DNA from 2 places in the Blautia sp. MSK17_66 genome. Region 2 is predicted to be linked to the other one. Evidence: riboswitches for the same ligand, from Rfam matches in the RefSeq annotation. Region 2 holds a riboswitch; the other holds the start of a gene.
The links. A riboswitch is a leader RNA that binds a small molecule or an ion and turns the genes downstream of it on or off. The one in region 2 is predicted to bind ZMP and ZTP.
Positions count from the first base shown of each region.

Region 1: linked by a shared signal. The riboswitch ahead of LIR34_RS09440 (IMP cyclohydrolase) and the one ahead of LIR34_RS10095 (formate--tetrahydrofolate ligase) in region 2 are both predicted to bind ZMP and ZTP.

Region 1 covers NZ_JAJBNQ010000015.1:47,015-53,589, reverse strand. The annotation lists gene LIR34_RS09455 (3D domain-containing protein) at 1-280, opposite strand, end outside; tRNA gene LIR34_RS09450 (tRNA-Gly) at 726-798, shown strand; gene LIR34_RS09445 (phosphoribosylaminoimidazolecarboxamide formyltransferase) at 939-2,123, opposite strand; gene LIR34_RS09440 (IMP cyclohydrolase) at 2,143-2,856, opposite strand; ZMP/ZTP riboswitch at 2,943-3,023, opposite strand; gene guaB (IMP dehydrogenase) at 3,215-4,669, opposite strand; gene LIR34_RS09430 (DUF6106 family protein) at 4,740-5,243, opposite strand; gene groL (chaperonin GroEL) at 5,345-6,575, opposite strand, start outside.
Region 2 covers NZ_JAJBNQ010000016.1:81,613-88,187, reverse strand. The annotation lists gene LIR34_RS10115 (helix-turn-helix transcriptional regulator) at 1-309, shown strand, start outside; gene LIR34_RS10110 (DUF4867 family protein) at 486-1,103, shown strand; gene LIR34_RS10105 (L-fucose/L-arabinose isomerase family protein) at 1,132-2,616, shown strand; gene xylB (xylulokinase) at 2,675-4,132, shown strand; ZMP/ZTP riboswitch at 4,664-4,746, shown strand; gene LIR34_RS10095 (formate--tetrahydrofolate ligase) at 4,826-6,511, shown strand.

The DNA of each region.
Region 1 (6,575 bases), on a different contig from region 2:
CTACCTGGTCTCCCAGTGCTGCTGCCATAAGCTCCGCACTACTGTCAGAGGGCATGGAATAAATACCTGCTATTCTGGCTGTCACATAAAGTGTTTTCTTATCTGCTGTTACCTGAACCGTATTCCCCTTACCATCATCTGTCTCAAATGTCTGGACAGACTTATTTTCCTTCTGTGCCGTTTCCAGCACTGTATCATAATCCGGAACTTCGCCATAAACCAGGGATGCATGACATAACAGCACACTCCCCAGCAAAAGGGCCGTCGTTCTCTTCTTCACGAATCTTTCACCTCTTTCTGTCAGTTTACTATATTTGTTACTGTTCACTCCGTTCGCAGTAACTTGGTCAAAATGCATTCCAAATCACCTTCGGTGATGGCATTTTGCCCCGTATGTCTCGGGATTTTGCCATATTCATGGCAAAACACCTCGCGGGATATTACCTGTGAACAGTTTACTATATTTCCAACTTTGAGCATCACTGTCCTGTTTGATCCATATAGCACAATTCTATTTCTGTGAGTATTGTAGCACATGACATGTGCGATTTCAAATTTACACAAAGTTTTCACTCTTTTTTAACAAAGCGTCCAAAATAGCACTGAAAAACTTTTTTTCAAATTTTTGAATTTTTTTCAAAAAAACATTTGACAAATACAAATCTATCTGGTATAGTATGTCTTGTCGCTGAGGAAAACAATTAAAACTTCCAAACAAGACATATGCGATAGTGGCGTAGTTGGTAACGCGCGACCTTGCCAAGGTCGAGACCGCGGGTTCGAGCCCCGTCTATCGCTCTTAAGAATCAGGAATCGTTCCTGGTTCTTTTTTTGTTATAAGAATATTTTCATCATAATCCGATAAAGTCAAAAAGAGAAAGCTCCTCTTTTGTTTGTTCAGAAGCTTTCTCTCTCTTTTTATCTTATATTTTATTTTCTTAGTGATGGAACAGTCTGATTCCTGTAAATGCCATCACCATTCCATATTTGTTGCAGGTTTCGATCACTGCATCATCTCTTACAGAGCCACCCGGCTGTGCAATAAATTTCACACCGCTCTTATGTGCTCGTTCAATATTATCACTGAACGGGAAGAATGCGTCTGATCCAAGTGTTACATCTGTCATCTGATCCAGCCATGCACGCTTTTCTTCTTTTGTGAATACTGCCGGTTTCTCAGTAAATACATTCTCCCATGCTCCATCTGCCAGAACATCCATGTATTCTTCGCCAATGTAAACATCGATTGCGTTGTCACGCTCTGCTCTGCTGATAGTATCTTTGAACGGAAGATTCAAAACCTGAGGACTCTGACGAAGGAACCAGTTATCAGCCTTCTGTCCTGCAAGTCTGGTGCAGTGTACACGGGACTGCTGTCCTGCTCCGACGCCGATTGCCTGTCCGTCTTTGACAAAGCATACAGAGTTGGACTGTGTATATTTCAGAATGATCAGAGAAACCTTAAGATCTCTCTTTGCTTCTTCTGTGAGTTCTTTATTCTCAGTCACAATGTTGGAGATCAGTTCATCATTGATTGCCAGTTCCTGGCGACCCTGTTCAAAGGTCACTCCATATACCTGTTTGTGCTCCAGTGGAGCCGGTACATAATCCGGATCGATCTCGATCACATTGTAATTACCTTTTTTCTTCTGTCCAAGAATTTCCAGTGCTTCCTCTGTGTATCCCGGTGCAATGACACCATCAGAAACCTCTCTCTTGATCAGCATTGCTGTGTCTTTATCGCAGACATCAGAAAGAGAAATAAAATCTCCAAAAGAGGACATACGGTCTGCACCTCTGGCTCTTGCATACGCACAGGCAAGCGGAGAAAACTCTTTCCAGTTCATATCATCTACCCAGTAGATCTTTGCCAGTGTCTCATCAAGCGGAAGTCCTACTGCCGCACCTGCCGGTGAAACATGCTTGAAGGAAGTGGCTGCCGGAAGTCCTGTTGCTTTTTTGAGGTCGCGCACAAGCTGCCAGCCGTTAAATGCATCCAGGAAGTTGATATATCCTGGTTTTCCGGAATGAACCTTAATCGGAAGCTCACTTCCGTCCTCCATGTAAATTCTGGAAGGTTTCTGGTTTGGGTTACATCCGTATTTTAACTGTAATTCGTTCATCTTATTCTTCCTCCGTCTCTTACTTATTCTTGTTTACGATCTTTGTTTCATAATTTCCTGTTGCAATGTCAATATAACGTACAAACAGAGAAACTTTATTCTCTTCGTTCAGGCTGTTCCACAGAAGCTCTGTAAAGGCCTCCATATCATTTGGAATATCCACAAGCTTCGGTTCTCCCTCAAAGCTTGGAAGCGGATTACCGTCGCATTTGTAGGTATGAATGAAACGGCCCTCTCCCGGAATTGCTTTCTCGTATGCATAAGTATAACGGAGACATGCATCTGGATTTCCGTTGTTGCTCTTGAGAATTGACATTGCATAGCTGTATTCACCATTCTCAATATGCATAACACCGGAAATTCTTGGTGTATAGTTCGGTCCGTCCGGCTCGAATTCACGTGTTCTTAAGGACTGCTCGAAGGTAAGCTGTTTGTCCATTCCCTCGTAGATTGTATCTGTCTGATCACCGTTTGTCACAATTGTCTTATTTCCCAGTACACGTACCGGAGCATAAATGATCAGGCTCGGATCTGTCAGTTTGGATGGATCAAATGCCTGTGTGCGAATTCCCTCTCCATCCTCAACAAATACTCGATTCCTGCTGTTTTCACTTCTTCCCATGATAAAATAAGCTGTTACTGCCTTGGTTCCGTCTGCGGAACGTCCAATAATAATTCCTCTTCCCGGGTAGGAATTGTTTTTCAGTTCATTTTCCAGTGAAATTCTTTCCATGATCACTTCTCCTTTTGGTAATTAATAGAATCGGATGTCGCCACCTCGATTTTAAATCGAAAAAACCGCCTGGGTAGTCTGCTTCCACAGGCTGCCCAGGCGGTCGGCACGTTTACTTACTGCACTCCCTGTAGGTACTCCTACTTCCGCCAGTCATGCAGTCGTTATAATCATCATAATATACTGTTCACTCCGTTCACAGTAACCTGGTCAAAATGCATTCCCAATCACCTTCGGTGATGGCATTTTGCCCTGTATGTCTCGGGATTTTGCCACATTCATGGCAAAACACCTCGCGGAATACTACCTGCGAACAATTACATAATATACTAATTTATCCAATTACGCAAGAACAAATTTATTCATCTACGCTGTAGTTCGGAGCTTCCTTTGTAATATGGATATCATGCGGATGAGATTCCTTAAGTGATGCAGCAGAAATCTTAATAAATCTTCCTGTTGTCTTAAGCTTCTCAATTGTTTCTGCTCCGCAGTATCCCATACCGGAACGAAGACCGCCCATTAACTGGAATACGGTATCCTCTACATGTCCCTTGTATGCTACACGTCCCTCTACTCCTTCCGGAACCAGTTTCTTGGCATCCTGCTGGAAGTAGCGGTCCTTGCTGCCGTTTTCCATGGCTGCGATGGATCCCATACCACGGTATACTTTGTATTTACGTCCCTGATACAGTTCAAATGTTCCCGGGCTCTCATCGCATCCTGCAAAGATACTTCCCATCATGCAGACATTGGCACCAGCTGCGATTGCCTTAGTGATATCTCCGGAATATTTGATTCCGCCATCTGCGATGATCGGAATACCATAGCGGTTTGCAACTTCATAGCAGTCCATAACAGCTGTAACCTGCGGAACACCGATACCTGCAACGACACGTGTTGTACAGATAGATCCAGGTCCGATACCAACCTTGACAGCATCTACACCGGCATCGATCAGAGCCTTGGTAGCTTCTCCTGTAGCAACGTTTCCTGCGATCACCTGAAGATCCGGATATACGTCCTTGATCTGACGTACTGCGCGAAGGATATTCTCAGAATGTCCATGTGCGGAGTCGATAACAATAACGTCTACATTTGCCTTAACCAGTGCATCTACACGTGCAAGGACATTGGCTGTGATACCAACTGCCGCACCGCAGAGAAGACGTCCCTGTGCGTCTTTGGCTGCAAGAGGATATTTGATCTGTTTCTCAATATCCTTGATCGTGATCAGACCTTTTAAGTTGAAATCATCATCTACAATGGGTAATTTTTCTTTACGGGATTTAGCCAGAATCTTCTTTGCTTCTTCAAGAGTGATTCCTTCTTTGGCTGTGATCAGTCCTTCAGATGTCATGCACTCTCTGATTTTCTTTGAAAAGTCTGTTTCGAATTTAAGATCACGGTTGGTAATGATACCTACCAGCTTTCTTCCCTCTGTGATCGGAACACCGGAAATACGGAATTTCGCCATCAGGTTGTTTGCATCTTCAAGAGTATTTTCTGCGGATAAAAAGAATGGATCTGTGATAACACCGTTCTCAGAACGTTTTACCTTGTCTACCTCGTCTGCCTGTGCCTCGATGGACATATTCTTGTGAATAATACCGATACCGCCCTGTCTGGCCATAGCGATCGCCATCCTGTGCTCGGTAACTGTATCCATTCCTGCGCTCATCATAGGAATGTTCAGTTTTACCTTCTTTGTTAAATACGTTGTGACATCTACCTGATTCGGAATTACCTTTGAGTATGCCGGAACTAAAAGAACATCATCGAATGTAATTCCTTCACCAATGATAGTACCCATTGCATTTCCTCCCTTGTATATTATGTTATTTTGATTTTGTTCCCTAGTTTAACAAAAATAATTTGCAGTGTCAATCCAAAAAAACTTTGCTCGGTGCTGAATTTTTGATAGCCTGCTGCATTTGTTCATCTGGCTCAATGATGATCCTGCAATTCTCTCCCTTGTCTCTGGTGATGACTGCAAAACGCTTGTGACCAGAATTTCCTGAAGAGTAATCCAGGGTTTTCATTTTACTGCTGCTGTTGTAGTAATCCAGACGGTGAGAATCCACTGGCGCCACAAGATCTGCCTCCTTGATGTTCACTGTTATTGCTTTTTTACGTTTGGACTTGGCCATAACCATGTCGATGTCCATTTCACCGTTCACAAAAAGATACTCATATTCAAGATCTGTCCTCGGCACAATGAAATAACATGCGACTCCAAGCACAACCGCTGCCAGAAGAAACACGAAACTGAACATAAGTCCTGCCGCTGCTGCCACTGCAGTCAGTATGATCATTCCATACTTGATCACCGCATCTTTTGTAGTTGGTTCTTTCTTTACCAGAAATTCTGAATATAAATCACTCATCTGCGTCTTTCTCTCCTTATTTGTTTTATGAATCTGTAATTATTCTATCACAAAAAAAGACCAGCGTCTATGACGCTGGTCCGATCTTTAAAAACTTTTGATTACATCATTCCGCCCATTCCTGGTGCGCCTGCCGGCATAGCCGGAGTATCTTCTTTAATTGTTGCTACTACAGATTCTGTAGTAAGCAGAGTAGATGCAACGCTTGTAGCGTTCTGCAGAGCACTTCTTGTAACCTTAACCGGGTCAAGGATACCTGCTCCTACCATATCTACATAGCATTCATTCAGTGCATCAAATCCAACGCCTGGCTCAGATTCTCTTACCTTGTTGATGATAACAGAGCCTTCCAGTCCTGCATTTGCAGAAATATGGAATAATGGAGCCTCCAGTGCTTTAAGGATAACATTTGCACCTGTCTTCTCATCACCTTCCAGAGTTGCAACCAGTTCAGCAACCTTCTTGGAAGCATGGATGTAAGCAGATCCGCCGCCTGCGATGATTCCCTCTTCTACAGCTGCTCTTGTAGCTGCAAGAGCATCCTCCAGACGAAGTTTTGCTTCTTTCATCTCAGTTTCAGTTGCAGCACCAACACGGATAACAGCTACGCCGCCAGCCAGTTTTGCAAGTCTTTCCTGTAATTTTTCTTTGTCAAATTCAGATTTTGTCTCTGCGATCTGTCCACGGATCTGAGCAACACGGTCAGCAATTGCCTTCTTGTCACCAAGTCCGTCAACAATAACTGTATTTTCTTTTGCAACCTTAACAGATTTTGCACGACCAAGCTGTGCCATGGTAGCTTCTTTAAGATCCAGGCCCAGTTCATCGGAAATTACCTGTCCGCCTGTCAGGATAGCGATATCCTGCAGCATTTCTTTTCTTCTGTCACCATATCCCGGAGCTTTGACAGCTACTACCTGGAAAGTTCCTCTTAATTTATTTACGATCAGAGTTGTCAGAGCTTCACCTTCTACATCTTCTGCAATAATAAGAAGTTTTGCACCTGCCTGAACAACCTGCTCCAGTAACGGAAGTACTTCCTGAATATTGCTGATTTTCTTGTCTGTGATCAGGATATACGGATCTTCCAGAACTGCTTCCATTTTTTCCATGTCTGTAGACATATAAGCAGAAATATATCCACGGTCAAACTGCATACCTTCTACCAGATCAAGCTCTGTATGCATTGTCTTGGATTCTTCTACAGTGATAACACCATCGTTGGAAACTTTTTCCATTGCATCTGCAACAAGCTGACCAACTTCTTCATCACTTGCAGAGATTGCTGCTACGTTTGCGATCTGTGCTTTGCCGCTGATTTTCTGGCTCATC
Region 2 (6,575 bases):
GCACTTGCAAGGATTACTTCCTATATGAGAGAACATTACCAGGAAGAACTTAAACTGACTGAAATTGCGAATATGTTTGGATATTCAGATGCATATTTATCCAGGATGTTTCAGAAATATGCAAATGTCAATTTTAAGACATATCTTCAGGACATTCGCATGACTTATGCGTACCGAGAACTTCTCAATACAGATAAGACGATCAGCCAGATCGCACTGGATAACGGATTCAGCAGCAGTCGGGCGTTTACAAGAGAATTTCAGAGACGCTACGGTATTTTGCCAAGCGAACTTGGACGAACAAAATAAGATAAAAAACAGGTAGTCATTAAACTGCCTGTTTTTTTGTTTATATCAGGATGAGGGCAAATAACTGATTTACAGGTCAAAAAAATGCACTAAACAGGACAAAAAATTTGGCGAAATATTATTTGGTGAGTGATATGATATTTTCAATACAAAAAATATAAAGGAGGTAACTTCAGGTGAAGATTCAGAATGTAGCAGATGACGCATTTCGCAGATATGGTAAAGTACTGGAGGGGTATGACTTTACAGAACTTCTGAAAGAAATGAAACACACGCCGGTACCGGAGGATGTAATCTATGTACCATCTGTAGAAGAGATGGAAGCATTGCCGGTAGCGAAGGAACTTCAGGACAAAGGATATGGTGGACTTCCAATTGAGATTGGATACTGCAACGGTCATAACAAGAAACTGAATGGACTGGAATATCATCGCAGCTCCGAAATTAATGTAGCAGTCACAGATATGGTACTTCTTATCGGACATCAGCAGGATGTAGAAAAAGACTTCACATATGACACATCCAAGGTAGAAGCATTTCTTGTTCCGGCAGGAACCGCAGTTGAGGTTTATGCAACCACTCTTCATTATGCACCATGTCATGTAAAAGAAACAGGTTTCCAGTGTGTCGTTGTTTTACCGAAGGGAACAAATACAGAGCTGACTTTTGATAAAGAAGATAAAGGAGAAGACAGACTTCTCACAGCTAAGAATAAATGGCTGATCGCACATGAGGAAGCAGCTATCGAAGGTGCGTTTAATGGACTGAAGGGTAAGAATATACAGATAATTTAATTTATAATAATATGGAGGAATTTTTATCATGAACAATATGCCAGAAGTAAAAGTTGGAATCGTTGCAGTCAGCCGTGACTGCTTCCCGGAATCACTTTCTGTAAACAGAAGAAAAGCTCTTGTAGAGGCTTATACAAACAAATATGATGCAAAGGATATCTACGAATGTCCAATCTGTATCGTAGAAAGCGAAATTCATATGGTACAGGCTCTTGAGGACATCAAAAAAGCAGGCTGCAATGCACTTTGTGTTTACCTTGGAAACTTTGGACCTGAAATTTCCGAAACACTTCTTGCAAAACATTTCGACGGACCAAAAATGTTTATCGCAGCAGCAGAGGAGACACAGGATAACCTTTGCCAGGGACGTGGAGATGCTTACTGCGGTATGCTGAATGCAAGCTATAACCTGCAGCTTCGTAATGTAAAAGCCTATATCCCGGAATATCCGGTTGGTGATGCCGAAGACTGTGCAGATATGATTCATGAGTTCCTTCCGATCGCAAGAGCAGTTGAAGGACTGAGCAATCTTAAGATCATCAGCTTTGGACCGCGTCCGACAAACTTCCTTGCCTGCAATGCACCGATCAAACAGCTCTACAATCTTGGCGTAGAGATTGAAGAAAACTCTGAACTGGATCTCTTTGAAGCATTCAATAAGCACGAAGGCGATGAAAGAATCCCGGAAATTGTAAAAGAAATGGAAGAAGAACTTGGTGCCGGAAACAAGAAACCAGAGGTCCTTCCGAAACTTGCTCAGTATGAACTGACTCTGAAAGACTGGGTAAGAGATCACAGAGGATACCGTAAATATGTAACTCTGACAGGAAAATGCTGGCCGGCATTCCAGACACAGTTTGGATTTGTTCCATGCTATGTAAATAGCCGTCTGACTGCCCAGGGCATTCCGGTATCCTGCGAAGTTGATATTTATGGTACATTAAGTGAATTCATCGGACAGGTTGTAAGCAACGATGTCGTTACCCTGCTTGATATCAACAACTCTGTACCGAAGGATATGTATAAAGAGTCCATCGAGGGAAAATACAATTATACACTGAAAGACACATTCATGGGATTCCACTGTGGAAACACTGCTTCGAGCAAACTTTCCTTCTGTGAAATGAAATACCAGATGATCATGGCAAGATCTCTTCCGATCGAAGTTACAAACGGTACTCTGGAGGGTGACATCAAACCTGGTGATATCACATTCTATCGTCTGCAGAGCACGGCTGATAACAAACTTCGTGCCTATATCGCACACGGCGAAGTGCTCCCGGTTGCAACCCGTTCCTTTGGCGCGATTGGTGTCTTTGCTATCCCGGAAATGGGACGTTTCTATCGCCATGTCCTGATCGAGGGAGGATATCCGCATCACGGTGCAGTAGCATTCGGACATCATGGAAAAGCTCTCTTTGAGGTATTTAAATATATCGGTGTTCCGGTCGATGAGATTGGATACAATCAGCCGGCAGGTGTGAGATACCCGACAGAAAATCCGTGGGGATGATCCGCAGACAGAATGTGCATCTGCAGGTATGAATGCAGATGCACAGTTAGGAGGAAAAATGTACTATATTGGCATAGATTTAGGGACTTCTGCCGTAAAACTTCTTCTTATGGAAGAATCCGGCAAGATCTGTAATATTGTATCAAAAGAATATCCATTATTTTTTCCGCATCCGGGCTGGTCAGAACAGAATCCGGAGGACTGGTTTACGCAGAGCGTAGAGGGAATGAAAGAACTGACGGAGGGGATTGATCGTTCCAAGGTAGCCGGAATTGGCTTCGGGGGACAGATGCATGGACTGGTAACGCTGGATGAGAATGACAAGGTTATCCGCCCGGCAATCCTCTGGAATGATGGACGTTCCCAGAAAGAAACAGAATATCTCAACAATGAAATCGGTAAAGAGAAACTGTCTGCATATACAGCAAACATTGCTTTTGCAGGTTTTACAGCTCCGAAGATCCTGTGGATGAAGAAAAATGAGCCGGAGAAATTTGCAAAAATTGCCAAGATCATGCTTCCGAAAGACTATCTTGCTTACAGACTTTCCGGATCTTTCTGCACAGATGTTTCTGATGCATCCGGTATGCTTCTTCTTGATGTAAAGAACCGCTGCTGGTCCAGGGAAATGATGGAGATCTGCGATGTAAGAGAAGAACAGCTTCCGAAACTGTATGAGAGCTGGGAAGTGGTCGGAACGCTGAAGCCGGAAGTGGCAGAGGAACTCGGATTTTCTGCTGATGTCAAAGTTGTGGCAGGTGCCGGAGATAATGCAGCTGCTGCGGTCGGAACAGGAACTGTCGGTGACGGTCAGTGTAACATTTCACTTGGAACATCCGGAACAATCTTTATTTCCAGCAAAAACTTTGGTGTTGACGAGAACAATGCACTGCATTCTTTCTGTCATGCTGACGGAAGCTATCATCTTATGGGATGTATGCTGAGTGCTGCTTCCTGTAATAAATGGTGGGCAGAAGAAATTCTTCAGACCAGGGATTTTGCAGCAGAACAGGCTCCAATCCAGAAACTTGGAGAAAATAACGTATTCTTCCTTCCATATCTGATGGGAGAAAGATCCCCTCATAATAATCCAGATGCAAGAGGCGTATTCTTTGGAATGTCCATGGACACTACAAGAGCAGATATGACACAGGCCGTTCTGGAAGGCGTTGCATTTGGACTTCGTGATTCCCTTGAAGTAGCAAGAAAGCTCGGAATCAAGATTGAACGCACCAAGATCTGCGGCGGCGGAGCAAAAAGTCCGCTTTGGAAAAAGATCATCGCAAATGTGATGAACCTCAAAGTCGATGTCCTTGAAGTTGAAGAAGGACCATCCATGGGAGGAGCCATGCTGGCAGCTGTAGGCTGCGGAGCATATCCGGATGTTGAGACTGTTGGAAAGAAGATGGCTCACGTAGTAGATACCGTTGAGCCAGAAGAAGAACTTGTGGCGAAATACGAAGAAAAGTATCAGAAGTTTAAGAAACTGTATCCGAGCCTTAAACCACTTTTTTAAGGTTCTTCCTTAACAAAAACCCTGAGGGGGACCATATTTATTGGGGACTGCCCAAAGCCCCGCCAGGTTGGCACCTGTATGAAACCCTGAGGGGGACCATCTCAAAGTTGCGAAAGGCCGAAGGTCCCCCTCAGACTCCCCCTGCTTGGCCCCGCTAAAAGCAAGTAAGTTTGAGAAAATATACCCCACCAGGCCACGTGTAAAAGTTTGTTAGTAGTATGATAAAATACCAGGATATCTTCTCCGTGCGAGAGAGAGGAGTCCTGGTATTTTTCGATTTATTTTATATTTGAAGAGAGAAGAAATTGTGTGCTTTTTAGCCCAGGGGTTGCAAGGGGACTGGCCAAGTCCCTTTGCGTTCCTTCTTTTACAAAAGAAAAAATAAAAAACAATTTTTATTTATATTTTTATTGTAAAAAATACACAACTTTTATTTTGAATTCTTTATCATTTTGTAAAAAGAAAAGAAAAAATTTGATAATTTATTGACAAACTCCGTTATATATGATATTATTTTCTTATCAATTTGATAACGTCTCTGATGACTGGCGGAGCAGTGGAAATCACCACATGGGAATCAGAGATTTGCAGAGTCGACCGTCTGGGCAGTATTTGAGAATATCTCGGATACTGTTTTTTTTAACCGAATATATGGTTAAACTGGTGGTGTGTCTACAATGAAAGGAGACAATTATGGGATTCAAAAGTGACATCGAAATCGCACAGGAGTGCGTAATGCAGCCAATTACCAAGATTGCAGAAAAAGCAGGTATTGATGACAAATATCTGGAGCAGTACGGAAAATACAAAGCAAAGATCGACTACAATCTTTTAAAAGAAAGCGACAGAAAAGATGGTAAGCTGATTCTTATGACAGCAATCAACCCGACACCGGCAGGTGAAGGAAAAACTACTACAACCGTAGGTCTTGCTGATGCAATGCAGAAACTCGGTAAGAACGTTATGGTTGCACTTCGTGAGCCATCCCTCGGACCGGTATTTGGTGTTAAGGGTGGTGCAGCAGGCGGCGGCTATGCGCAGGTAGTTCCGATGGAAGATATCAACCTTCATTTCACAGGTGACTTCCATGCGATTGGTGCAGCAAACAACCTTCTTGCAGCAATGATCGACAACCATATCTTCCAGGGAAATGCTCTGAACATTGACCCGAGAAAGATTACATGGAAGAGATGCGTGGATATGAACGACCGTCAGCTTCGTAATGTAGTAGACGGACTCGGTGGAAGAACAAACGGTATGCCACGTGAAGACGGATATGACATTACTGTTGCATCCGAGATCATGGCAGTTCTCTGTCTTGCAAGCGACATCTCAGATTTGAAAGCAAGACTTTCCAGGATTATTATCGGATATACATATGGTAAAGTATCCGAGCAGAAACCGGTAACAGCTGGCGATCTTCATGCAGAAGGTGCTATGACAGCACTTCTGAAAGATGCTCTGAAACCAAATCTTGTTCAGACACTGGAACATGTACCGGCAATCGTTCATGGTGGACCATTCGCAAACATCGCTCATGGATGTAACTCCGTAACAGCTACAAAGATGTGTATGAAACTTGCTGATTACACCATCACAGAGGCTGGATTCGGTGCTGACCTCGGTGCTGAAAAATTTCTCGACATCAAATGCCGTATGGCAGGACTGCACCCAAGCGCAGTTGTTATCGTAGCTACGGTACGTGCTCTGAAATACAATGGCGGTGTAGCAAAAGCTGACCTCAACAACGAAAACCTGGAAGCACTGGAAAAAGGACTTCCAAACCTTCTGAAACATGTAAGCAACATCAAGAACGTATACAAACTTCCATGTGTTGTTGCTATCAATGCATTCCCGACAGATACAAAGGCAGAACTTGACCTTGTAGAAGAAAAATGTAAAGAACTCGGCGTAAACGTTGCTCTTTCTGAAGTATGGGCTAAAGGCGGCGAAGGCGGAATCAAACTTGCAGAAGAAGTTCTCCGTCTCGTAGAAGAACCAAACGACTTCTCCTATGCATATGAACTGGAAGGATCTATCGAAGACAAACTGAACCAGATCGTACAGAAAGTATACGGCGGTAAGAGAGTTGTTCTGACAGCAAATGCTCAGAAACAGGCAAAACAGCTTGAAGCACTCGGATTTGGCAACTGCCCGATCTGCGTAGCTAAGACACAGTACAGCCTGACAGACGACCAGACAAAACTTGGTGCACCGACAGACTTCGAAGTTACTGTACGTAACCTCAAGATTTCCGCAGGTGCAGGCTTCATCGTAGCCCTCACAGGCGAGATCATGACCATGCCAGGACTCCCGAAAGTACCGGCTGCTGAGAGAATCGATGTAGACGAAACAGGCAAGATCACTGGACTTTTCTGATAAAAGCTGATTGTAAACCACGCTGAAAAGCAGGTAAGATAGGGAGATAATAAAATACCAGAAC